4 regions of the Shewanella scandinavica genome follow, and region 1 is predicted to be linked to each of the others. Evidence: predicted binding sites of a transcription regulator. Region 1 holds the regulator's gene; each other region holds the start of a gene.
What was found. Region 1 encodes FliA, which starts transcription of late flagellar genes. Its sites were predicted from a motif close to CTAAAGNTNNNNNNNNNNNNGCCGATA; they were not measured.
Positions count from the first base shown of each region.

Region 1 (5,946 bases):
ACTGCGCCAGCGCCAACCTTTATGGACGTGAGTGACGACCTCGTATCCCTAGGGGCTAAGCAGCCTATACGAGTAGAAACCCGTGCAAAGCCTGCGGCACCTGCTGACTCATTACAAGCCTTGTTAGAGAAGCAGCAAAGTCGTTTGAATCAACAGATGTCGCATCAGCAAGTTGATGCAGATTTACCTGCATGGGCTAAGGGCTTACAAGCGCCGGCTACTGCCAAAGTAGAGCGTCGCGAAGCGCCTGCCGCTTTTGATAAGAAGCCACAAACATCACAGAAACAAAATGCCGATATTGAGGCAATGCGTGATGAGCTAGCTTCATTGCGTAATTTGTTAACACATCAAGTGTCCTCTTTGATGACAGAACATAAAAAACGTATCGACCCTGTCGGAGCTATGCTCGAAGCCAAGTTACTTGAGGCTGAATTTTCCCCTGCGGTTGCCAATAAATTAGCGGCGCTGAGCCAACATTATACGCCTGCAGAATTAGTCAGAGCCTTACCTCAAAGTTTAGCTAATATGCTTGATAATCAAGGTGATGATATTGTTAAACAGGGCGGGGTGGTTGCATTGGTGGGGCCAACGGGTGTGGGTAAAACCACGTCGTTAGCGAAACTAGCAGCCCGTTTTGCTGCCCATCATGGTGCTGAGCATGTGGCTTTGATAACGACAGATCATTATCGCATCGGAGCCTATGAGCAATTAGCAACTTATGGGAAAATAATGGGCTGCCCAGTAAAGCAAGCTCATGATCTGAATGAATTAGAGCAAATTCTCTATCAGTTTAGAAATCGCAAGCTAGTATTGATAGATACGGCTGGCATGGGACAGCGAGATATGCGTCTTTACCAGCAACTTGATAATTTAACTGCAAATAGCAGGATACCTATCCGCAGTTATCTGGTACTGTCTGCGACAGGACAGCGCCGTGTGCTGCAAGATGCAGTCAATCATTTTAAACGCATTCCCCTATCTGGTGTCGTTCTCACAAAACTCGATGAATCTGTGTCGTTAGCAGGGGCATTAAGTGTGTTGATCCAAAACGGATTACCATTAAGTTATGTTACTGATGGACAAAGAGTTCCTGAAGATATGAAAGTTGCGGATACCTTAGATTTAGCCCAGCAGGCACTCGCAGCGTTAGATAGTACAGAACAACAATCATTACAAGACACAGCGTGGTCAGATAATATGGCCTGTGCATTTGAGTAGATTTATGACCCTGGATCAAGCAAGTGGTTTACGTATGATGAATCAACCCTATAACGAAAAAGTGAAAGTAATCGCGGTCACAGGTGGTAAAGGTGGCGTTGGTAAAACCAGCGTTTCCATTAATACAGCTGTGGCATTAGCCGAAAAAGGCAAGCGTGTCTTGGTACTTGATGCTGACCTTGGCTTAGCAAACGTCGATGTCATGCTGGGTATTCGTGCCGAGCGTAACCTATCCCATGTTCTCTCTGGTGATGCAGAGCTTGACGATATTATCGTTCGTGGCCCTAAAGGGATTGGCATAGTGCCAGCCACTTCAGGAACACAAGGGATGGTGGAATTAAGCCCAGCGCAACATGCCGGGTTAATTCGCGCATTTAGTGAGATGCGGACTCAGTTTGATATTCTAGTCGTAGATACTGCTGCTGGGATTTCAGATATGGTGCTCAGTTTCTCACGTGCATCGCAGGATGTGCTGGTCGTTGTTTGTGATGAACCCACATCAATTACCGATGCCTATGCCCTGATAAAAATCCTCAGCCGTGAGCATGGCGTGTTCCGTTTTAAAATAGTTGCCAATATGGTGCGTAGTTTACGCGAAGGTATGGAATTATTTGCTAAACTCAGTAAAGTGACCGACAGATTTTTGGATGTCGCCCTTGAATTGGTTGCAACAATCCCATTTGACGAAAACTTACGTAAATCAGTTCGTAAACAAAAATTGGTGGTTGAAGCGTATCCTAAATCACCAGCAGCGATTGCGTATCAAGGGTTGGCAAATAAAATTCTAAGCTGGCCTGTACCGCAGCAACCTGGTGGGCATTTGGAGTTTTTCGTTGAGCGTTTAGTTCAACGACCAGATTTTCAAGAGGAAAAAACGAGTGAATAAAGCCGCTGCGTATACTTGTTTAGACAATAAATCGTCGATCGTTGAACAGTATGCTCCGTTGGTTAAAAGAATTGCGCATCATTTACTCGCCAGACTACCTGCCTCAGTGCAGCTAGATGATTTACTCCAAGCTGGGATGATGGGTTTATTAGAAGCATCATCCAAGTTTGATGGTGGCAAGGGTGCGAAATTTGAAACCTTCGCCGGCATACGTATACGAGGGGCGATGTTAGATGAAATTCGCCGTGGTGATTGGGTGCCTCGTTCCGTTCATCGTAATAACCGCAAGGTTGCACATGCTATTGATGAGTTAGAGCAAGAACTGGGCCGTGATGCACGCGACACAGAAATTGCAGAAAAACTTGATATGACGCTCGATGAGTACCATCATATTCTTAACGATGTTTCTGTCGGAAAAATCATAGGGATAGAAGACTTAGGCGTATCTCAGGATATACTTACAGTGAGTGATCGGTCCGATGATGACTCATTTGAAGCATTAGCTGAGAACCAATTTCATTCTGCGCTGGTTGAGGCAATTAAATTATTGCCTGAAAGAGATGCATTAGTGTTATCCCTGTACTACGATGAAGCATTGAATTTAAAAGAGATTGGCGCCATTCTTGAGGTCAGTGAATCGCGTGTTAGCCAGATATTAAGTCAGGCAATGTTGCGATTGAAAGCTAAACTCAAGCACTGGACATAAGTATAATTATTAATCGAGCACAGAATGTCAGCTCACCGGAGGAAACCTTGGACAAGAATATGAAGATTCTCATTGTTGACGATTTTTCGACAATGAGGCGTATCATCAAGAACTTGTTGCGAGACTTGGGGTTTAACAATACCCAAGAAGCAGACGATGGCTCAACAGCCCTGCCGATGTTGCAAAAGGGGGATTTTGATTTTGTTGTTACAGATTGGAATATGCCCGGTATGCAAGGCATCGATCTGTTAAAAGCAATTCGCGCAGATGATTCGCTAAAGCATTTACCCGTATTAATGGTGACAGCTGAAGCAAAACGTGAACAGATTATCGCTGCCGCTCAAGCGGGAGTGAATGGATATGTGGTTAAGCCTTTTACCGCTGCAACGCTGAAAGAGAAGCTAGATAAAATATTCGAACGACTCGCTTGAGCAAGGATGAGCTATGAAGTCACAAACATCAGGGCTCATCACGCTCGAACAAGCTCAGCACTTGGTTGAATTATTAAGTGTCGGTGAGCAACGTCAGGCAGATGATTTATTTCGGGAGCTTGCTGCTCCACTGCAACGAGAATTATTTGAAGAGGTAGGGAAATTAACTCGGCAACTTCATAGCGCTTTAATGGATTTTCAAGTTGATAATCGTCTAGCTGAATTAGCCAATACAGAAATTCCCGATGCCAAACAACGTTTAAATTACGTTATTGACATGACTGAACAAGCGGCAAATAAAACCATGGATGCGGTAGAAGAATGTTTACCTTTGGCCAATGCCGTAACGGTAAATATTCAAAAAGTCATGCCATCTTGGGACAAATTAATGCGCCGAGAAATAGAACTCAGCGAGTTTAAGGTTCTTTGCCACGATGTCCAAGATCTTATGTCCCGTAGTTCAAATGACTCGACTCGACTGCGTGAATTGTTAAATCAAATATTGATGGCGCAAGATTTTCAAGACTTAACAGGACAAATGATACGTCGTGTTATTGATCTGGTTATGGAAGTAGAAAGTAATCTGGTTTCTATGCTGACGGTATTTGGTGAGCAGCCTATGATTGAAAGTCAGATTGCTCAGAAAAATAATATTGAAGCGGAAGGGCCGATAATGAATGCCGAGCTTCGTCAAGATGTAGTAACGGGTCAAGACGAAGTGGATGATCTTCTATCGAGTCTGGGTTTCTAACTGGGAGTCAATTTGATGGCCTTTGATGTAGATGAAGAGATACTCCAGGACTTTTTAATCGAAGCCGGTGAAATTTTAGAGCTTCTGCAAGAGCAACTCGTTGCGCTTGAAAATAATCCTGATGACACTAACTTGCTAAACGCCATTTTTAGAGGGTTCCACACCGTTAAAGGTGGCGCAGGCTTTCTTAGCTTAACTCCCATGGTCGATGTGTGTCATGAGGCTGAAAATACCTTCGATTTATTACGGACTGGCAAACGTAGCGTCAATGCAGAGCTGATGGACATTATTTTGCAGGCTGTTGATGCAATTAATACCATGTTTGCTCAAACGCAGCAGGGCGAGCAGCAAGATCCTGCCGATTCGGGTTTGTTGGCTAGGCTTAAAATGCTGAGTTCAGGTGCGCCATTGCCATCTGAAGTTGCGTCTGCAGAGGTGGTCGAAATTGTCGAACCTGAGCCTGTCGTTGAAACCATTGTTGAAACTCCCGTCCCACAAGACATCCCTATAGAGATAAGTCATAGCTCATCTTCAAGTATTGATGATATCAACGACGCTGAATTTGAAGCTTTATTAGATGCGCTTCATGGCTCAGGAAAAGGTCCTGCGGCTACCGCCGTGGTCCCTGAACCTGTTGTCGCTAAGCCTGCGGCACAGGTTAAAGCGTCTCCTGCATCGGGCGACGACATCACTGATGATGAGTTTGAAGCATTGCTTGATGAACTTCACGGTTCTGGCAAGTTTAAAGTCGAGGCAGAAGTGCCGGCTAAACCAAAGGTTGTCGCTGCACCTACGCCTCAACCTATAGTCGATGCCGATGAAATTACTGATGATGAGTTTGAAAGATTACTTGATGAACTCCATGGTAAAGGTGGAGCACCTGCGAAAGCTGACGTAAAAGCGTCGCCAGTGACGCCAGCTGTGACAGCCGCACCTAAAGCCGCAGTGACTCCTGAGCCTGCGAAAGTTGCAGCACCAGCCCCCGTTGTTGCCGCAAAACCGAAAATAGACATCGCGGTTGTAGAGAAAGCGCCTGCTAAAGCAAGTTCAGCAAATGTGCCTCAAGGTGAAACCACGGTTCGTGTTGATACTGCACGACTCGACCAAATCATGAATATGGTCGGTGAGTTAGTATTAGTGCGTAATCGATTAGTGAGCTTAGGCATCAGTCGTGATGATGAGGAAATGTCTAAAGCCCTTGCGAATTTAGATCTCGTAACAGCTGATTTACAGGGCGCTGTGATGAAAACCCGTATGCAACCGATCAAAAAAGTGTTTGGTCGTTTCCCTCGGGTAGTCCGTGATCTTGCGCGTACACTCAATAAAGAAATTGATTTGATTATGGTCGGTGAAGAAACTGACCTAGATAAAAACTTAGTTGAAGCGCTTGCCGATCCACTCGTCCACTTAGTGCGTAACTCGGTGGATCACGGTATTGAAATGCCAAATGAGCGTGAAGCCAGTGGCAAGCCGAGAACGGGTACAATTACCTTATCTGCAAGTCAGGAAGGTGACCATATACTGCTGAAAATCGAAGACGATGGCGCTGGTATGGACCCTGAAAAACTGAAAAAAATCGCGATAACACGTGGTGTACTTGATGAAGATTCAGCTTCGCGGATGACTGACAGCGAAGCTTATAATTTAATTTTTGCGCCAGGTTTTTCAACTAAGGTCGAAATTTCAGATATTTCTGGTCGTGGCGTTGGGATGGACGTGGTAAAAACCCGTATCACCCAACTTAACGGCACAGTGCATATTGATTCTATGAAAGGTAAGGGCACGATACTTGAGATTAAAGTACCGTTAACGTTAGCAATTATGCCAACCTTAATGGTCGATGTCGCTAAACAAGTGTTTGCATTACCTTTGTCTAGTGTGAATGAGATATTCCATCTCGATCTCACTAAGACCAATATTGTCGATGGACAACTCACTGTCATAGTGCGTAACA
Region 1 is NZ_JAUOES010000001.1:6,653-12,598, reverse strand. Features, by position in the region: gene flhF (flagellar biosynthesis GTPase FlhF) at 1-1,218, shown strand, start outside; gene Q4Q50_RS00065 (MinD/ParA family protein) at 1,223-2,104, shown strand; gene Q4Q50_RS00060 (RNA polymerase sigma factor FliA) at 2,097-2,810, shown strand; gene cheY (chemotaxis response regulator CheY) at 2,858-3,241, shown strand; gene Q4Q50_RS00050 (protein phosphatase CheZ) at 3,255-3,992, shown strand; gene Q4Q50_RS00045 (chemotaxis protein CheA) at 4,008-5,946, shown strand, end outside.

Region 2 (5,946 bases), on a different contig from region 1:
TCATGTTAACTGTTTTGCTACTATGTATAGTCGCAGTAGCGCTATTTGGCCTATTTAAACTCAATACTGGTCACAAGCGGCATAGACACTATGCTAAAGCGGTAAATCAACACGCGGATAGAACTAAGCCGCATCATCATTTTCACAGTGTAAGCATAGTGAATGACGGCAGTTGCTGTGAGCAGGCTGAAACACTGTCTGGAAAACGTTTTTTATCAAAGGATGCACCGGAAATCCCGATGGAAGAATGCACTATGACCCAGTGCCAATGTCGCTATCAACACCATGAAGATAGGCGTCAAATAGGGAATGACCGTAGAGTCGAATATGGGGTTACACGGGAATTATTCGGCGCTTTTGGAGAACAAAACCGCCGTGATAGACCAAAGGGAAGACGCGCAACCGATGGCTGAGCATCTCCATCCAGTTATTGGGGACGGGTTTGGATAAACGCGGGGAGATTACGCATCTCACTAAACCAAAGTGCCGTCGCAGGGGCAACCTTGCGCCAATCTAACTCTGGATGTCTAAAGTCCACATAATCAAGCAAGCAAATCAAGGCTAATTGCGGTGCCTGAATCGTGGTTTGGGTGATGACGGTTTGCAGCTCAACCTGCATAAGACCACGCAGCAATGCTTGTTCAAAGCGAGCCGTCCAAAAAGCCGATCTCACGCCTTCATCTTCACGCATCTGCTCTTGGCGTAATTTCACCGCGCTATCGATTAAGCCTTTTATCAAAGAATATTGACACTCCAACACCCAGTTATGACTTGAGATGCCAAACATCTTACGATCGCCAAGCTCAGCATCTAGGTAGCGCATAATCACTTCGCTATCGAATAACGCCACGCCATCGTTAGTGATGAGACACGGGATCTGTCCTAGCGGGTTAGCATCGAGTAATTCGGCACTGTTTTCAAAGGGATTGACTAGCTGCTCTTCAATATTGTTAATTCCTAAATACTGGATTAAGGCTCTAACACAACGGGCGTAGGGTGAAGCTTGAGAACTTAACAACTTCATCAAAAATTTCCTTATATTTGCATTAAACGCTATGGCTATTTAGGAGCGAAAACGGCTTGCTCCCACCCATATAAAATGGGATCACCAATATTTCTCTACGGTAATTTGTCCGGGAGCACGACGTAAATTCTTCACTAATCCCTTATCGAGTAAGGCGCTTTGCGCGCCATTGATCATTCCGGGATTGCCACAAATCATAACTTGGGAATCAGCAGCACTTAAGGTTACTCCTGCCTTTTTTTCAATCTCACCCGAGACCAGGCCCTCGGGTATACGACACTGCAACGCATCGGCAAAGGGTTCACGGGTCACACTCAAGACTAATGTAAACTGTGCTGGGTATGTGCGTTCTAACTCACGCAGCTTATCAAGATACGCCAAATCCTGCGCCTCGCGCACGCCATACACAAGTACGACTTTTTCGAAACGCTCCCAAGGTTCATGGGTGTCGAGCATAGACAAAAATGGCCCTACCGCTGTACCTGTAGCCAAAAACCATAAGTGTTTGCCTTGAAGTCCACCCTTAGGAATTTCCACTAAGGTCATAAAACCAGTCGCGGTTGAGGTAATTTCAATTTCATCGCCTATGCCAAGGTTTTGCAATTGCGGCGATAACAGGCCGTCCTCTACCGCGACTGCGAGCACTTCGGCATAGGGTTTATCGGGAGAATTGACTAAGGAGTATGCTCTGGCAACACGCTTATCATCTTGCATTTGACTTAACTTGATAAACTGGCCAGGAATAAATGGGGCTAACTCGGCGGCGATGCGCAATGAAAATAACTTATCGCTCCAATCAATACGTTCTATAACTTGTCCCCTAGTCCACATAGCGTACCCTCAAGCGAAACGTTAAATAGGCTTCCAGCATAGACTTTTTTCCGCATAACAAAAACCCCTTATGATAAGGGGCTTATGGCGATAGAACCGAAAACAACAGAGCGTTAACTGGCACTCGATTGTGTCTCATCTGTCTTCTTATTAAAACTATCTCTAAAGGCCTGTAGTCCCTCTTGCACTAAACCATAGGTTTTATCGACACCATCGGCAATATCCCCCTGCAAGACTCTAAGGCCAGACAGAATGTCTTTCGCTTCTTTAAAGCCGTTATCAATTGCACCACCAATAATTCCCATAAAGCTATCGAGTTGCTCATCTAAGCTCATACCCGAATTTTGTTGCTGGTGAATGCTAAAAAACTGCGTCGCAAAACTCACGATACGATCTGCAGTCGCTTCTGGCGATGTATCTACGCCATTATCGTAAGCAGTTTGAATCGCGTTCTCGCCCATAGTAGGCGCTAACTCTTTATTAATCGACTCTATCGCAGCGCGATAAAGCAAGATCATAGACTGATCGCCTGACTTGATATTCACATCTTGCTGTGCCGATAAAATCGCTTGATTCATCAGCTGCTTACTCGTTTGCTGCGCGGTTTGTTTCGAGGTCACTTCGGTGGTTTTCGCGTCCTTCGAATCACTCACTTCGGTACCCTTAGGCGCCGTATTTTCAGCATATTTTTTCTGCGGCAAAGGGGTACTTTGCACTTGAGAGGGTTTATTGATTTCCATGATGACTATCCATTCAATTCGGGTCGACTTTATTATCGACCAAAATTTGACCAGCTTTAGTAATTTTTAGAATTGAAGTACCATCGTGACCACAAGGTCATGATAAGGCCCGCATAAATTGAGTGGGTTTATTCTGTATAAAGTGCATAAAGCGCCATCCACCCGCATGCAGATCATTACTATCGTCGAGCTTAGAGATAAGCCAATAGAAAAGGATGTTACACCATGGCAGCAGGCCGCAATTTGAGTCATTTCCGCTTTCACGTGTTTACACAAATGCTTAAGTGCACTATTGAGCACTATACGAGCATCAATATCAAACGCCTTAGTTTGCTCACCGGTCTTATTATCTTAACTTGCCTCAGCCTCGCCCCGATTAGCCAAGCCCATGCTGAAAACAGGCTGATTATTTTAGTCAGACATGCCGAAAAAGCCGACACGCCAGCCAATGACCCACAGTTATCGCCCAAGGGGGAAATGCGCGCAACGTCACTGATCACCGCCTTGAACCGCACGCCATTGTCGCAACTCATCGCGACTCAATACCTGCGAACCCAGCAAACACTCGCGCCTATCGCCGAGGCTCGCCATTTGCCCGTGACGATAGTCGAGGCAGCCAAACCTATCGAAGAACATATTCAGCTGATTGTCGAACAAGTGCATGCGGTACGAGGTAATACGCTCATCGCTGGTCATTCAAACACAGTGCCATTGATCATCAAAGCCCTTGGTGGACCTGAGGTCCAAGAAATCGGCGAAGAGGACTACAGCCAGCTGTTTTTGCTCTCTCTCAATGATGGCCAACCCGCGAGCTTGATCGCCACCCGTTACGGACAAGAATAAGGATAAATAACATGAGTGAACTCAATTGGTTTATGTGGGGACTCGATCTGTTTTCAGGACTATTTTTGATCGTCATCGGCTTCGCAGTACTCGCCGTTATTTACATGTATATCGCAGATAAAATGCAGACTAAACAAGCAGTAAGGCATAACTATCCCGTGATTGGTCGTTTTCGATATCTGTTCGAAAAACAAGGTGAGTTTTTCAGGCAATACTTTTTCGCCCAAGACAGGGAAGAATTGCCCTTCAACCGTGCTGAACGCAGCTGGGTTTACCGCGCCGCTAAAAATGTTGATAGAACCATAGCCTTTGGTTCGACTCGCCCCTTGGATACTGCCGGTACTATCATGTTTATGAATACCGCCTTCCCGACCCAAGATGAAGATATTACTCCTATTCACCCGCTGACGATTGGCACTCACTGTCGTCAACCTTATACCACTCAAGCCATTTGCCATATTTCAGCCATGAGTTTTGGCGCCCTATCGCGCCCAGCTATCACCGCCCTTTCCCATGGCGCAGCGCAGGCGGGTTGCTGGCTTAATACGGGTGAAGGCGGTTTGAGCCCATATCATCTCAAAGGTGGCTGCGATCTCGTCTTTCAAATTGGAACAGCCAAATACGGTGTGCGAAATGAACAAGGACATTTAGACGATGAAAAACTGAAAGCGATAGCGATTCATCCTGAAGTCAAAATGTTCGAAATTAAAATGAGCCAAGGCGCAAAACCTGGCAAGGGTGGCATTTTACCCGGTATTAAAGTGACCGCTGAGATTGCCCATATTCGCGGTATTCCAGAGGGGCACGACTCAATCAGCCCCAATGGCCACATCGAATTTAAGTCAGTAAACGATATTTTAGATATGGTCGAGCGAGTTCGTGAAGTCACAGGTAAACCTACCGGCATTAAAGCCGTACTCGGCGATGTACAGTGGCTGGAAGATTTATGTGATGAAATTGAACGCCGCGGCGAAGACTCTGCCCCCGACTTTTTCACCTTAGACAGCGCCGATGGCGGCACGGGCGCAGCGCCGCAACCGTTAATGGATTATGTCGGATTACCGCTGAAAGAAAGCTTACCTATCCTAGTCAATATCTTGATCCAACGCGGCTTGCGTAAACGCATCAAAGTCATTGCCTCAGGCAAACTTATCGTTCCATCTAGAGTCGCTTGGGCTTTGGCATTAGGTGCTGACTTTATCGCATCGGCCCGTGGCAACATGTTTGCCCTCGGCTGTATTCAAGCCTTGCAATGTAATAAAGATACCTGTCCAACGGGTATTACTACGCATAATCCAAAACTACAACAAGGGCTAAATCCTAGGGATAAATCGACGCGGGTCGCTAACTATAATCATAATTTACACCATGACTTAGCGCTAATCGCGCACTCTTGCGGTGTGACAGAGCCAAGACAACTTAAGCCTTCACATGTACGAATTGTGCTCGATAGCGGTTTATCTATCTCGCTCGACAAATTCTATTCGCACATGGATAAATAGCCGCAAACCCTTGCGGTTATTAGCCAGTACAACTTTTGTCTATATGAGTTTTACATAAGGTATATTTGAATGCGTATCACAAAAGAGGTAAGATCCGTGAGGTGAGGCGTTATCCAAATACCTTACCCACAATTGAACTTAAGGAAACACTTTGAAATCTAGCTTCGTAAGCCAACTGCCCGCCAGTAAAACTGTAAGCACGAGCTGTAAGAGCTGTAATCGCCTGACTGAGATCGAAGGCGAGCTTGTGTGTTTTCGTGAAGGACAGATCATTCGACTCACCTTGATCGATGAGTCAGCACCTAAATTGAATCTTTTATGTGAAGGTTGGAAAGCTGGCAAGCTGAATGGCGTAGCTTAATTCGGCACTATTGGTCTTAAACAATTGGTCTTAAACAAAATATAAAACGTTAGAGCAAAATGACTCTTCCTTGAGCATCGAGAATAGTTGCTCACCACTACCCTCCCACATTCTCATCAAACGCTGACTTTCTAACGCATTTTCTATGATGTTTAGCGCATGCTCATCATATAGTCACTTGTCGGCACATGCATATCGCGGATCACGCCCGCAAGTACCATCTCTGGATTGACCTTAGCCAAAGTAAGACACCGAGTCGTCACCAGTAGACCCGCATTCAATTCAGCATGAATACGTTGCAGCGAATCATAATCAACACCACGTTTTTTCAATGTCGCCATGATGGCAAACCAATCAGTGGCGACTTTTTCTTCTTTGCCTTCAATGTTCACTCTCAGTGCAATATTTTCCATGCCAGATCTCTTCCGATTGATGTGTTGGCATTTGAGTATAGAGAGCCGAAGCTGAATAAAGACTGAACTGTATTACGCTATTCACTGCTCAGATGAGTATGTTGCTGCTCATTTTGTATACGCCATAATTTGGCATATAGACCATTTGCCACTAACAAAGTCTGGTGATTACCCTGCTCAACAATTTCACCTTGGCTCAATACAACGATTTGGTCAGCATCGACAATCGTAG
Region 2 is NZ_JAUOES010000004.1:219,519-225,464, reverse strand. Features, by position in the region: gene Q4Q50_RS04925 (hypothetical protein) at 3-413, shown strand; gene Q4Q50_RS04920 (glutathione S-transferase N-terminal domain-containing protein) at 428-1,024, opposite strand; gene Q4Q50_RS04915 (ferredoxin--NADP reductase) at 1,106-1,855, opposite strand; gene Q4Q50_RS04910 (DUF5610 domain-containing protein) at 1,969-2,595, opposite strand; gene Q4Q50_RS04905 (histidine phosphatase family protein) at 2,821-3,438, shown strand; gene Q4Q50_RS04900 (FMN-binding glutamate synthase family protein) at 3,450-4,940, shown strand; gene Q4Q50_RS04895 (hypothetical protein) at 5,092-5,301, shown strand; gene Q4Q50_RS04890 (hypothetical protein) at 5,454-5,714, opposite strand; gene Q4Q50_RS04885 (ABCB family ABC transporter ATP-binding protein/permease) at 5,792-5,946, opposite strand, start outside.
Region 2: a site for FliA is predicted at 2,629-2,655, ahead of Q4Q50_RS04910 (DUF5610 domain-containing protein). Genes of this name have one in related genera too.

Region 3 (5,946 bases), on a different contig from region 1:
TCTGTGCTGGTATTTTCGGCCATATCGACAGTATTAACACGGGTGTTGGGTTGAGTTGTTGCCATAGGAAGATCCGACAAATTAAATATATTGCGCACAATATACTTGCATTCACACCAAAGATCGAATTATAGTTTATCACAATTGAATTGCGCACAATTTAAATCGATTTACTTAATCCTTAACCTCAGAAGGTCTAATACTATGAAAACACTTTATGAAACACGTGCCACAGCAAAAGCGGGTCGTCAAGGTCAAGTCAGCACTGATGATGGTTTACTGGATGTCGCTTTAGCCTATCCAAAAGCCATGGGCGGTAGCGGTCTCGCCACGAATCCTGAACAACTGTTTGCCGCAGGTTATGCCGCCTGTTTCTCAAACGCCATTCTGCATGTCGCTAAAATCGGCAAAGTGGATATTACACAAGCGCCAGTCAGTGCGATTGTCGGCATAGGTGCCAATGATGCTGGCGGTTTTGCATTAGCGGTTGCTTTAGAAGTCAGCTTAGATTTACCGCAAGAAGCCGCAGAAGCCCTAGTGCGTCATGCGCATCAAGTTTGTCCTTACTCTAACGCCACTCGCAATAATATCGACGTGAAACTCAGCGTAAATGGTGTTGCGTTAGGCTAACCATAATCCATCATAGACACTTGTTGATAACGTCAGAAATAGAGCACCCTCGGGTGCTCTATTCTTATTAGCCATTAACGACTCAAGCTGAGAGTGAATGTGCATCACACCATTTAACAGGGAGATAAACTGGTTTCAGTTCCCAAAAAATGGTTATTCGCGAGTTAACTAACACTTCTTAATATCTAATTTAATCAAAATGATTGATTTAAGTAGAGTAAGAGCTAATCGAACCGTTTGACGATACTTAAACCCACTCTCAGTGGGAGGCGCTATGACAAAATATCTATCGAAATTATCTCTGTTTTGCTCGCTATTATTCCTCTTTGCCTTTTCAATCCCTAGCTGGGCCGAGACAACACCAGCAAGCTCAGCGGATCGAACGTGGCATTATATAAATGGTCAGGGTGAGCTCAAAATTAAGCTGTATTTCTTCTGGTCTAAAACTTGCCCACACTGTGCAGAGGCCCATCCTTTCATCGATTCATTGCCGCAAAAATACCCTTGGATAGAACTTGAATCTCATATGGTGTCCGCACCAGGTGTGCAGGATATTTGGCAAAATATCGCCGCAAAAACTAATACAGAAGCACGTTCTGTACCCTATATGGCCAGTTGTGAAAAGGCCGTGGTGGGCTATTCGAGCGAAGCGGTCACGGGCGAGTTTCTCGTTAATCGACTGAAGAATTGTTATTTATCCCTTGGCGGTCAACTCAGCGAAGCGGACATGCCCACCAAAGGCGTTATCAGTACGAGCGCGAGTACAGAAACTAATGCGCCGCTCTTTGGCACTTGTGGCACAGATACTGGCGAAGGCACCTGCGATGCCACCAGCTTGGGGGACGCTACAGAACCGTCGTCAGTGCAATCTGAAGTCCAGCCCGTTGAGTTACCTTTAGTGGGCGTAGTGACTCCTGAGACTATGTCTTTGCCGCTGCTCACCTTAGTGCTTGCAGGGGTTGATGCCTTTAACCCCTGCGCCTTCTTCGTTTTACTGTTTTTATTGTCAATCATGGTTAATGCCAAGAGCCGCAGCCGAATGTTGCTCGTCGGCGGGATTTTCGTGTTCTTCTCTGGCTTTATCTATTTCTTGTTTATGACCGCATGGCTGAACATCTTCCAGCTGTTGGGCGCTGGCAGTGATGGCGGCATGATCATCTTAGCGGCGGGTTGTTTGGCCTTAATCGCAGGGGTCATCAACATTAAAGATTACTTCTTTACTAAGGGGGAAGTGACGCTATCTATGTCGGCAGAAAACCGGACGAGCTTGATAAAGCGCATGGGTAAACTGTCAAATTCGAGTAGCTTAGGCGCCTTACTTATTGGCTCTACCGTACTAGCCGTTCTCGCCAACGCCTATGAACTGCTCTGCACCGCGGGCTTCCCGATGATTTACACCAGCGTGCTTTCTATGCACAATCTGCCAGACATTGAACGCTATATGTATCTGGTTTTATATAACATTGTTTACGTGATTCCGCTGGCGATTATCGTTATCGTCTTCAGCGCGACCTTAGGTAAACGTAAACTGACTGAAAAAGAAGGCCAAGCCCTAAAACTCATGTCAGGTGTGATGATGTTGGGTATGGGTATCGCGCTGGTTATCGACCCTACCGCACTGCAAAATGTGGCGCTGGCACTGGGGTTGATCTTAGGCTCATTGGGGATTACAGCCATTATTATTATCGGCCGCAAACTGTTTTCGGCTAAGGCCAAGTAATTGACGAAACAATCGACTAAATAATTAACAAAATAATGGATGATTGGCAAATTCATGGCTAACGGCTAAAGTTAACCTTGGGTTTGCCGATAAAGGGATCCAGCTTACAATCGAGGTTAGTTATGTCAATTTCACTGAATACCCAAGCTATCGCACCTAATCTAGAAAATGGTGCAATTGGCGTTAAGGTTGCTCAGTTAGCCAAAGAGCAGCAAAAAGCCGAAGGTCAAATCGCGGTAGATTTAATTGCAGCTGCGGCGCCAAAACCTGTAGGTAACGCAGGCCACAACATCAACACTACGGCCTAATTGTTAGCAATACAGCATTTAAAAAAGCGCCTCTGATTATCAGGGCGCTTTTTATTTTCTGTAACGGAAACGTCAGGCGAATTTAAGAAAAAGCGTTGCCATTCACATGCATAATCGTAAATGTCCACACCACGAACGCTAGCGGGATATGCACTAAGGCATAGAAAAACTGATCGAGTCGCCCCATTCCTTTTGCTAACCAAATCAAATACAAGTGCAATCCAATCACCAAAGGGAACAGGGCTAATAGCGGATACAGAGCGACAGGGCTGGCATCGGAAAACAGGCTATGACTGAATAAAGCCCAAGCCACCATGACTGCGGTCGTAAGCGGTGGTGTTGCAATGCGATATTGCTCTGGATAGGGAAACATCCTACAACCTCTTGAGTCTCAATCGATAAACTTACGTTTTAGGTTTTTGTGCAATCAACTGTGCTTTATAACTGCTATGAGTGGACTGCGGATCACTTAATCGACCTTCAAAGTAATGTAAAGGTTGCCAGTTAGCAAATGCTGATTTGAGTTCATTTTCAGTCAGCAAGAAATTGGGGTTACGCGGCCGCCCACTCTCAGCCTGCTGTGTGGTAAAAGTTTCATAGACGATGAGGCCTGTAGCCTTAACCGCATTGGCAATTTGCGGCAATAATGGCCGATGCAGATAATTGAATACTAACACTATGTCGTACTCTTCAATCGGTAGCGATGGCGCAGCCTCGGCTTCTAAATCCCATTGATATTTGCGGGCGTTCACATGCTCAATGTGCGACATGGCAGACAAATCCCTGTCGATAAACGTCACTTCTGCACCTTGCGCTAGAAACCACAAACCATTACGCCCAGAGCCGCAGGCAAGATCGAGTACTTTAAGTCCATCAAAGCGAGAAACAGGCCAAGTAAACTCAGTGATTAAGGCTGCGGGAGTCACGATTGGCGCATGGATTACAGACATTAGCATTAGCCCTTAATTTCTTTTTTCGAGTCGATTTGCCGACGATGCACAATAGAATAATGCCTCAGCCCAGCAGGACCATGGGACACAATCACGGACAAAAAGAGGATCGCGATTAACAGCTCAGGCTTGAAATTAGCCAGCGGCACAAACAGACCAAGTAAGCCTACTTTTACTAAGGTTAACACACCCTTAAGCTGAATTAACCAACGCCAATCACGCACAATTTCCCACAGCATTAATATGCAGCCCGTCGTCATAGCGAGATACCAATAATTCAGCCATTGCGTTTTATCTACGCTTAATAAAATGCCACCACCAATACCGACGATCCCTAAAATATGCAATGCCCTTAAACTGGTTTTACTCAAACGTTGAAACCAAAAACGTTTTTCAGATATGCCTTGTTTGTGCATTACAACCCCTTAAGAATCAATTGCGTAACATTTAATTAAAATGACAATATAATTTTATACAATAAAGGCTTGTGAAATAACATTATTTATAGAATATATAAAAATAAATAAGCCATCTCCTCAATATACAGATTAAATTATAATCTCTATAAAATACAAATAGATAAATCATACCACCAAAACCATAATTCATGCTTTTTTATTTTACAAAGTTAAAACCAATCCATTCAAAATGTTAACTCGCGCAAGTTATACCGTATTCAATCAGTGACCAGTCTCAACTTCATTAATATTTCCCATCCGATTGCACATTTTAAATATGTTATTTTCGCTGCAACAAAGGTTATGTGATCTGAACACACATATACCTCTTTAGATAGTGCTAAATTTGCAAATGGAGAATGCTCTAACAGTGCGTGAGCTGCGTAAAAAATAAATATCACGCCACGATGAATAACCCTTATTAAGTAGATGAATGTACGGCGGAGGAACTACCATGTTCACAAGAAAGATTCAAAAAACAGCACTAGCCATGCTGATCTCTGGCGCAATGGCAGGAACTGCCTATGCTGCACCAGAAGTGCTAGCCGATTTTCACGGTGAAATGGGCAGTTGCGACAGCTGCCACGTCTCAGACAAAGGTGGCGTCAGCGATGACAACCTTAGCCATGAAAATGCCCAATGCGTTAGCTGCCACGGCGATTTAAAAGAACTGGCCGCCGCCGCACCTAAAGACAAAGTCTCACCCCATAAATCTCACTTGATTGGCGAAATTGCTTGTACAAGCTGCCATAAAGGCCATGAGAAATCAGTCGCCTATTGCGATGCTTGCCACAGCTTCGGCTTCGATATGCCTTATGGCGGCAAGTGGGAACGTAAGTTTGTTCCTGTTGATGCTGACAAAGCGGCACAAGATAAAGCCATTGCCGCTGGCGTAAAAGAAACCACTGATGTGGTTATTATCGGTTCAGGTGGTGCGGGCCTTGCTGCTGCAGTATCAGCCCGTGATGCCGGCGCAAAAGTAATCCTGCTCGAAAAAGAACCTGTCCCAGGTGGTAACACTAAGTTGGCCGCTGGCGGTATGAACGCTGCCGAAACGAAGGCGCAAACTAAGTTAGGTATTGAAGATAAGAAACAAATCATGATCGACGACACCATGAAAGGTGGCCGTAACATTAACGATCCTGAATTAGTGAAAGTGCTTGCAAATAACTCATCTGACTCTATCGATTGGTTAACCTCTATGGGTGCCGACATGACTGACGTGGGCCGTATGGGTGGTGCAAGTGTTAACCGTAGTCACCGCCCAACCGGTGGCGCTGGTGTAGGTGCGCACGTTGCGCAAGTACTATGGGACAACGCAGTAAAGCGTGGTACTGACATCCGCTTAAACAGCCGTGTTGTCCGTATTCTTGAAGATGCGAAAGGCAATGTGACTGGCGTACTCGTTAAAGGCGAATACACTGGTTATTACATTATTAAAGCCGATGCAGTGGTTATTGCTGCCGGTGGTTTTGCGAAAAACAACGACCGCGTAGCTAAGTACGATCCTAAGTTAAAAGGCTTTAAAGCCACTAACCACCCAGGTGCAACCGGTGACGGCTTAGACGTGGCACTGCAAGCAGGCGCAGCAACTCGCGATTTAGAGTTCATTCAAGCTCACCCAACATACTCACCAGCGGGTGGCGTAATGATCACCGAAGCGGTACGTGGTAACGGTGCTATCGTGGTTAACCGAGAAGGTAACCGCTTTATGAACGAAATCACTACCCGTGATAAAGCGTCTGCCGCGATTCTGCAACAAAAAGGCGAAAGCGCTTATTTGGTATTCGATGACTCAATCCGTAAGAGCTTAAAAGCGATTGAAGGATATGTGCATCTGAACATTGTTAAAGAAGGCAAAACCGTCGAAGAGTTAGCAA
Region 3 is NZ_JAUOES010000015.1:54,726-60,671, forward strand. Features, by position in the region: gene ohrR (transcriptional regulator OhrR) at 1-65, opposite strand, end outside; gene ohr (organic hydroperoxide reductase Ohr) at 205-630, shown strand; gene Q4Q50_RS13905 (cytochrome C biosynthesis protein) at 905-2,350, shown strand; gene Q4Q50_RS13910 (cytoplasmic protein) at 2,473-2,658, shown strand; gene Q4Q50_RS13915 (hypothetical protein) at 2,741-3,031, opposite strand; gene Q4Q50_RS13920 (class I SAM-dependent methyltransferase) at 3,063-3,608, opposite strand; gene Q4Q50_RS13925 (hypothetical protein) at 3,614-4,024, opposite strand; gene fccA (fumarate reductase flavoprotein subunit FccA) at 4,521-5,946, shown strand, end outside.
Region 3: a site for FliA is predicted at 2,416-2,442, ahead of Q4Q50_RS13910 (cytoplasmic protein). Genes of this name have one in related genera too.

Region 4 (5,946 bases), on a different contig from region 1:
CCACTGCATACGCATGTAGACTCTGGGCAAGTGATTGCCCGTACACCTGAACAACTTATGCGCTCACGCTACTGCGCATTTGTATTGAAAAATTTTGATTACATTTTAAAAACACATCATCCAGACTATCTAAATGGCCTTACTCTCACGAGCCTCAATGCTGGTCCTCACCCACATTGGTTAGGATTAGATGTACAGAGCAGCACTGAAACACCAATCCACAATGCTCAAGCGGCGATAGCTGAACAACGACATGGCACTGTTACTTTTAAAGCTTGGTATAAGCTCGATGGTGAAATTGATGCTATCTATGAGCGATCAGAATTTATCTACCAAGCAAGTCGCTGGTATTACAGCCAAGGTCAGCAAATGACGGCTAAATTACCCGGTAGAAATGATCTCTGTATTTGCCATAGTGGCAAAAAATTCAAACAATGCTGCTTAAAATCTCGATAGGTATACAGTGCTGAACTGCACTGGAGAATGACGGTGAAGGTTTATAGTGCTGATTGAACAAGCACAGAGATGAATAATAAAGGCAACCTAGATTACAAACCTAGGTTGCCTTTTTTTTTATCGTGAGCAGCACATTTGAAATAATTGTGACTTAGTGGATTATGTGTAACTTTAGTGGGTTATGACTGAAGCGCTTTTAGCCGACAAGATAAATTGTGCAAACTCAGGCTCCCGTAATGCGGGGCTATAGAGATAGCCCTGCGCCTGATGGCAAAAGCTTTTCGCTAAAAAGGCTTCTTGTTCAAGGGTTTCAACCCCTTCTGCCGTCAAAGAAATATTCAAAGCACTCGCCATGGCGATAATGGCTGAGACTATTTCGCGGCTTTCGCGGCTCACAGTCAGATCTGAAATAAACGACCGATCAATTTTGAGTTTACTGATCGGGAACTGCTTCAAATACCGCATTGAGCTGTAACCCGTACCAAAATCGTCAATCGCAAGCCCCACGCCTAATTCAGCCAACTCTTGGCATAACAGCGTCGCATGGCGAATGTCGCCCATCAACTCAGTTTCAGTGATTTCTAAAATTAACGTTTTAGGTTTCAATCGATAACGAGTTAATAGCTGCCACACCTGCTCGAATAAATTGCCACTGAAAAACTGACGGGCCGACACATTCACGTGCATTGTCATGTCCGCGTTATGGTGTTGCCACAGGTTCAACTGGCGACATGCGGCCTCTAACACCCAGCTGCCGATGGAATTAATCATCCCCGATTGCTCGGCAATATCGATAAAAGATGCGGGAAATAACACGCCTCTTTTAGGGTGATGCCAACGGATTAAAGCTTCAGCGCCAATATAGGTATTCTGCTCCAAATCCCTCAGTGGCTGATAATACAGCTCAAACTGACGGCCACGAATGGCACTGTGTAAATCGCGCTCTATCTGTGCATCTTCTTTAAATGCGCTCAACAAAGTACTGTTAAACACTTGGATTGCAGTGCCTTTTTTCTTTTTAGCATACTGAACAGCAATATCGGCACAGGTTAACGGCGCAAACAAACTCGCCACCGAGGCGATATCAACCACAGCTAAGGCAGGCTTAGGCTCGACTTGCTCGCGACCGATTAAGATAGGCATAGCCAGATGCTGATACAGACGCGTACTAAAATAGTCGAGATCGTATACCGCGTTATCATCGGTCAACAATACGGCAAATTCATCGCTGCCGACACGGGCAATTTCGGTGGCTTTATTGATTTCGGAGAAATGTTTCAAACGGCGGGCGATTTCGATCAATAAGCTATCGCCATTCTCATGACCATAGGTATCGTTAAAACGCTTAAATCCTACTAAATCAACTAATAACAACAGTCCCTTATTGGTACGTTCAAGCACTCGATTAAAGTGGGTGCGGTTATGTAGCCCCGTTAATCCACAGCGCCAAGCGAGGCGTTCAAGCTCTGATTTGTAGTTGTGCTCATCGGTATTTTCTTCACACGAGACCAAGGCATAATGATTGCCGCGATCAGTAATAAATTGACTCAGCACGTATGTCAGCCAATAACGGCTGCCATCGACACGGCTAAACTGCACTTCGCCTTTGGCAATTTCGCCCCTAAAGATTTGCGCTAGGGTTTGCTCGGCTAATTGGGCATGCTGCTTAAAAAAAGCCAATTCACGAATATTCGCGCCGATTATCTGCTCACGGGGCATGCCAGTGATTTCACTGTGCGCCTGATTCACATACTCGACTTTTTCAGTATGCAAATTTATGAGCATACTGATCTGCCGCGATTGCTCCGTCGCGCAGCGAAATAGGCTCAGTCTTTCTTCTTTGTCGTAGCTGTGTTTCGTCGCTAAGGTCAGAGCTAATTGATCTGCCATCTGGCACGCGAGGTGGATTTCGCTGTCGTGCCAGTGAGGGGTGAATTGCGCCCGCTCGATGCAGAGCACACCTTCCAGACGACCATTGATGCGAATGGCGATGTCGAGACTCGAATTGATGTGCCGCGGGATAAAATAGCACTCTGCCAATTCACTTAAACGGGGATCGGTCAGCGTATTGCCAGCATCGATATGGCGCAGGGTTTTAAGCTCGTGCACATAACGGGGACAAGCTTGTAATAGTTTAGGCCTATGAATGTCTTGCAACATCATAGAACCGAATTGTGCAACGAGTGTTTGGGTTTGTTGATCAGCTGAAAACGTCCACACTGACACCAAAGAAACCGCTAAATTCTGGCACAACAACTCTGTGGCTAACTCTGCTGTCTTGGTGAAATCGCCCTGCTGTTTTGCAGTTGACTGAACCAAAGACTCCAATAAATGCTGATGCTGACGTCGCTTCACGCTGATTCCCTACAAAACTTCGTGTTGGGCTAAAGGTCTTTGCTACGCGCAAACGTACCTTGAAATGTGCAATTAAGCTGATTGAATTATTCTTATTTGGAGGCAGATTACACTATCTATTGTAAGTGCAGCAACATGTGGCACAATTTATTACAATTCAGTTAACAACTGCAGCATTTTTAGACAGTTAAAACGATTAAGTTCGAATTCTATCCGCTAAAAGTGCTGCACAAAAACTTATAAACCGTTTTCCAATTGGAAAATCATTTTCTCAGCGCTCACACCAAAGGTCAGCAGTAAATCGATACCCGCCGCCGTGGTCACAAACTCAGTTTGTACTTCAGCAAATCGAGCTTGGGCACGGCTCGCCATACTTTCTGCATCTGTTTGCGCGCTATCGCCAACAAAATTTAACGTCAATAAGGTATCGTGTTCATCAATGACGGCGCCGATATCGACAAAACTGCCACAATCGGTGCAAGTGTCATTCACTGCCGGATTCTGTGCTTCTATTATGCCTTTCATCTGTATTCCTTATTTATAAAGCGACTGATTAACGGCATCACTAAACTATGCTCGCTAATTTATTTGCGCGGTAAGTGGCTAACTCGATAGGTTAATCAGAATTATAGGTAATTAAGCCTCAAGATAACTGGCTTTAGCTCACGCTTATTTACTGAAATGGCGCAGATTGACTCGATTGGCATTGAAGACCACTTACGGGAAGACTGCCCTAGGCTGAAGCGAGCAGAGGCACGAGATTACGTTGGATTGCCAATTGATCGGCAAAATGCATGATTTCAACCTTAGGCGCGCTGAGTTGGCCCCTCTGCCTGAGCTGGGTGACATGATCACAGTTACTCAGGGCCTCGGCCATTGCAACGCTCTCACCGCCTCGGATCACTAACGCTTCCGGTCGCAGTGCCTGCTGTAATTGAAATGCCCGCGGACCTTGAGCCATAAAAATACTGCTGTTATCGACTACAGGTTCGGCACAAGATAAATCCGCCATTAAGCTTTGCTGCGGTGGTAATTCGAACTGACGCTGTAATTTTTGCGCCATATCAAGCTCGTTTTGCCATTGAAATTGCGCCATGTCCCGTGCGTCAACCGACAGTAACGACAGCAACAGGGCGAATTCGCCCCGTCTGTCGTTTTCTATCGCCGCGTTTAAGCGGGTGCCAATTTGGGCTTCGTTGACTAAAGGAACATCAATTTGCATAAAAAAACATCGTCAAAACAATTCGTTGTTAGTTAATCGACCATTTGATGCATAACTTTAGGAAAATTTTTAAATTGGGTATTTACATGCAAAAGGTTTCTGACTACTATGGCGGCCGCAATTGAGGAGGGGTTCCCGAGTGGCCAAAGGGATCAGACTGTAAATCTGACGGCTCAGCCTTCGAAGGTTCGAATCCTTCTCCCTCCACCATTTGCACTGTAAGTTTGTGAGTGTTGTTCGAAAATGATGTAGAGTTTTACAAAAGCGTTAAAGGTATTCGTGGAGGGGTTCCCGAGTGGCCAAAGGGATCAGACTGTAAATCTGACGGCTCAGCCTTCGAAGGTTCGAATCCTTCTCCCTCCACCATCTTTATCTCTAACGCAGATAATCATTTTCAAGTATCAAACATGGCCAATGTTTGGTTCAGCTTTGAAAGTAAAGAAAGTTTGTGGAGGGGTTCCCGAGTGGCCAAAGGGATCAGACTGTAAATCTGACGGCTCAGCCTTCGAAGGTTCGAATCCTTCTCCCTCCACCATTTCTTTCACTCTCGCATATTCTTCTTGTTCCACTTCCGCATAGTCTTTTCCAACTTAATCTGACTGTTCCAGCTTAATCTGATTAAATTCTTGGCATTTCTATGTTAAGTAAACCTCTTGGTTAACGACATTTTTTGATTTCAATTACGTCGTGCTCTACTTTAAGCTAATGCCCCCAAGCAGATCCAATAAAACCGCTTTACCCGTCCCTGTGATATGCTCTAAAAATGATCCCTTTCGAACTAACTATGATGATATCTAACACAATTCAACCGCCAGTGGACTCACACAGCGCTCACAGACTCTGCCCAACGTGGGAAGCCCATGCGATAGGCAAGATTGAAGCGGATTTTCAGCGCAGCGCCGATACCCATTTGATTAAACTTGAATTACCTATGCTCGATGGCATAGATATTTATCTTAAAGATGAAAGTACCCATCCAACAGGCAGTTTAAAACATCGCCTCGCCCGCTCACTTTTCCTCTATGCCCTATGTAACGGCTGGATCAAGCAAGGCACGCCGATTATCGAATCCTCATCGGGCAGCACAGCGATTTCTGAAGCCTATTTTGCCCGCTTACTCGGTTTACCTTTTATTGCCGTGATGCCTAAAAGTACGGCTAAAAAGAAGATTGAGCAGATCACTTTCTATGGCGGCCAATGTCATTTTGTCGATCATTCCAGTGAGATTTATGCCGAATCGGCACGCCTAGCCGCAGAGCTGGGCGGCCATTACATGGATCAATTCACCTACGCCGAGCGCGCAACAGACTGGCGCGGCAATAACAATATTGCCAATTCTATTTTCAATCAGATGGAACGCGAGCCACACACAATCCCGCGTTGGATAGTGATGAGTCCGGGTACAGGCGGCACATCGGCGACCATAGGCCGCTACATCCGCTATCAAAGGTTGGCGACCCAGCTTTGCGTAGTTGATCCGCAAAACTCGGTATTTTTTGATTTTTATCAGAGCGGCGATGCCAGCTTAATCTGTTGCAATGGCAGTAAAATTGAAGGCATAGGTCGACCAAGAGTCGAGCCATCGTTTATTCCTGGCGTTGTGGATTCTATGCTGCAAATCCCCGACGCGGCTTCCGTAGCGACGATTCATTGGTTAGAGCAACTGATTGGCCGTAAAACCGGCGCATCGACAGGCACTAACCTTTACGGCGCATTGCAACTTGCCGTACAAATGCAAGCGCGTGGAGAACAAGGCTCAATCGTGACCCTAATTTGCGACTCGGGTGAACGTTACCTCGATACCTATTACGATGCTGATTGGATTGCAGCTAACGTCGGTGATATTGCCCCCTATCAGCGCCAACTTGCGGCATTCAATCATTTTGGTCAGCTAAGCGAGCTTGATTAATCGA
Region 4 is NZ_JAUOES010000008.1:96,170-102,115, reverse strand. Features, by position in the region: gene Q4Q50_RS08945 (YchJ family protein) at 1-456, shown strand, start outside; gene Q4Q50_RS08940 (putative bifunctional diguanylate cyclase/phosphodiesterase) at 628-2,811, opposite strand; gene Q4Q50_RS08935 (DUF406 family protein) at 3,049-3,336, opposite strand; gene Q4Q50_RS08930 (VC2046/SO_2500 family protein) at 3,545-4,033, opposite strand; tRNA gene Q4Q50_RS08925 (tRNA-Tyr) at 4,159-4,243, shown strand; tRNA gene Q4Q50_RS08920 (tRNA-Tyr) at 4,315-4,399, shown strand; tRNA gene Q4Q50_RS08915 (tRNA-Tyr) at 4,484-4,568, shown strand; gene Q4Q50_RS08910 (PLP-dependent cysteine synthase family protein) at 4,797-5,942, shown strand.
Region 4: a site for FliA is predicted at 4,068-4,094, ahead of Q4Q50_RS08930 (VC2046/SO_2500 family protein). Genes of this name have one in related genera too.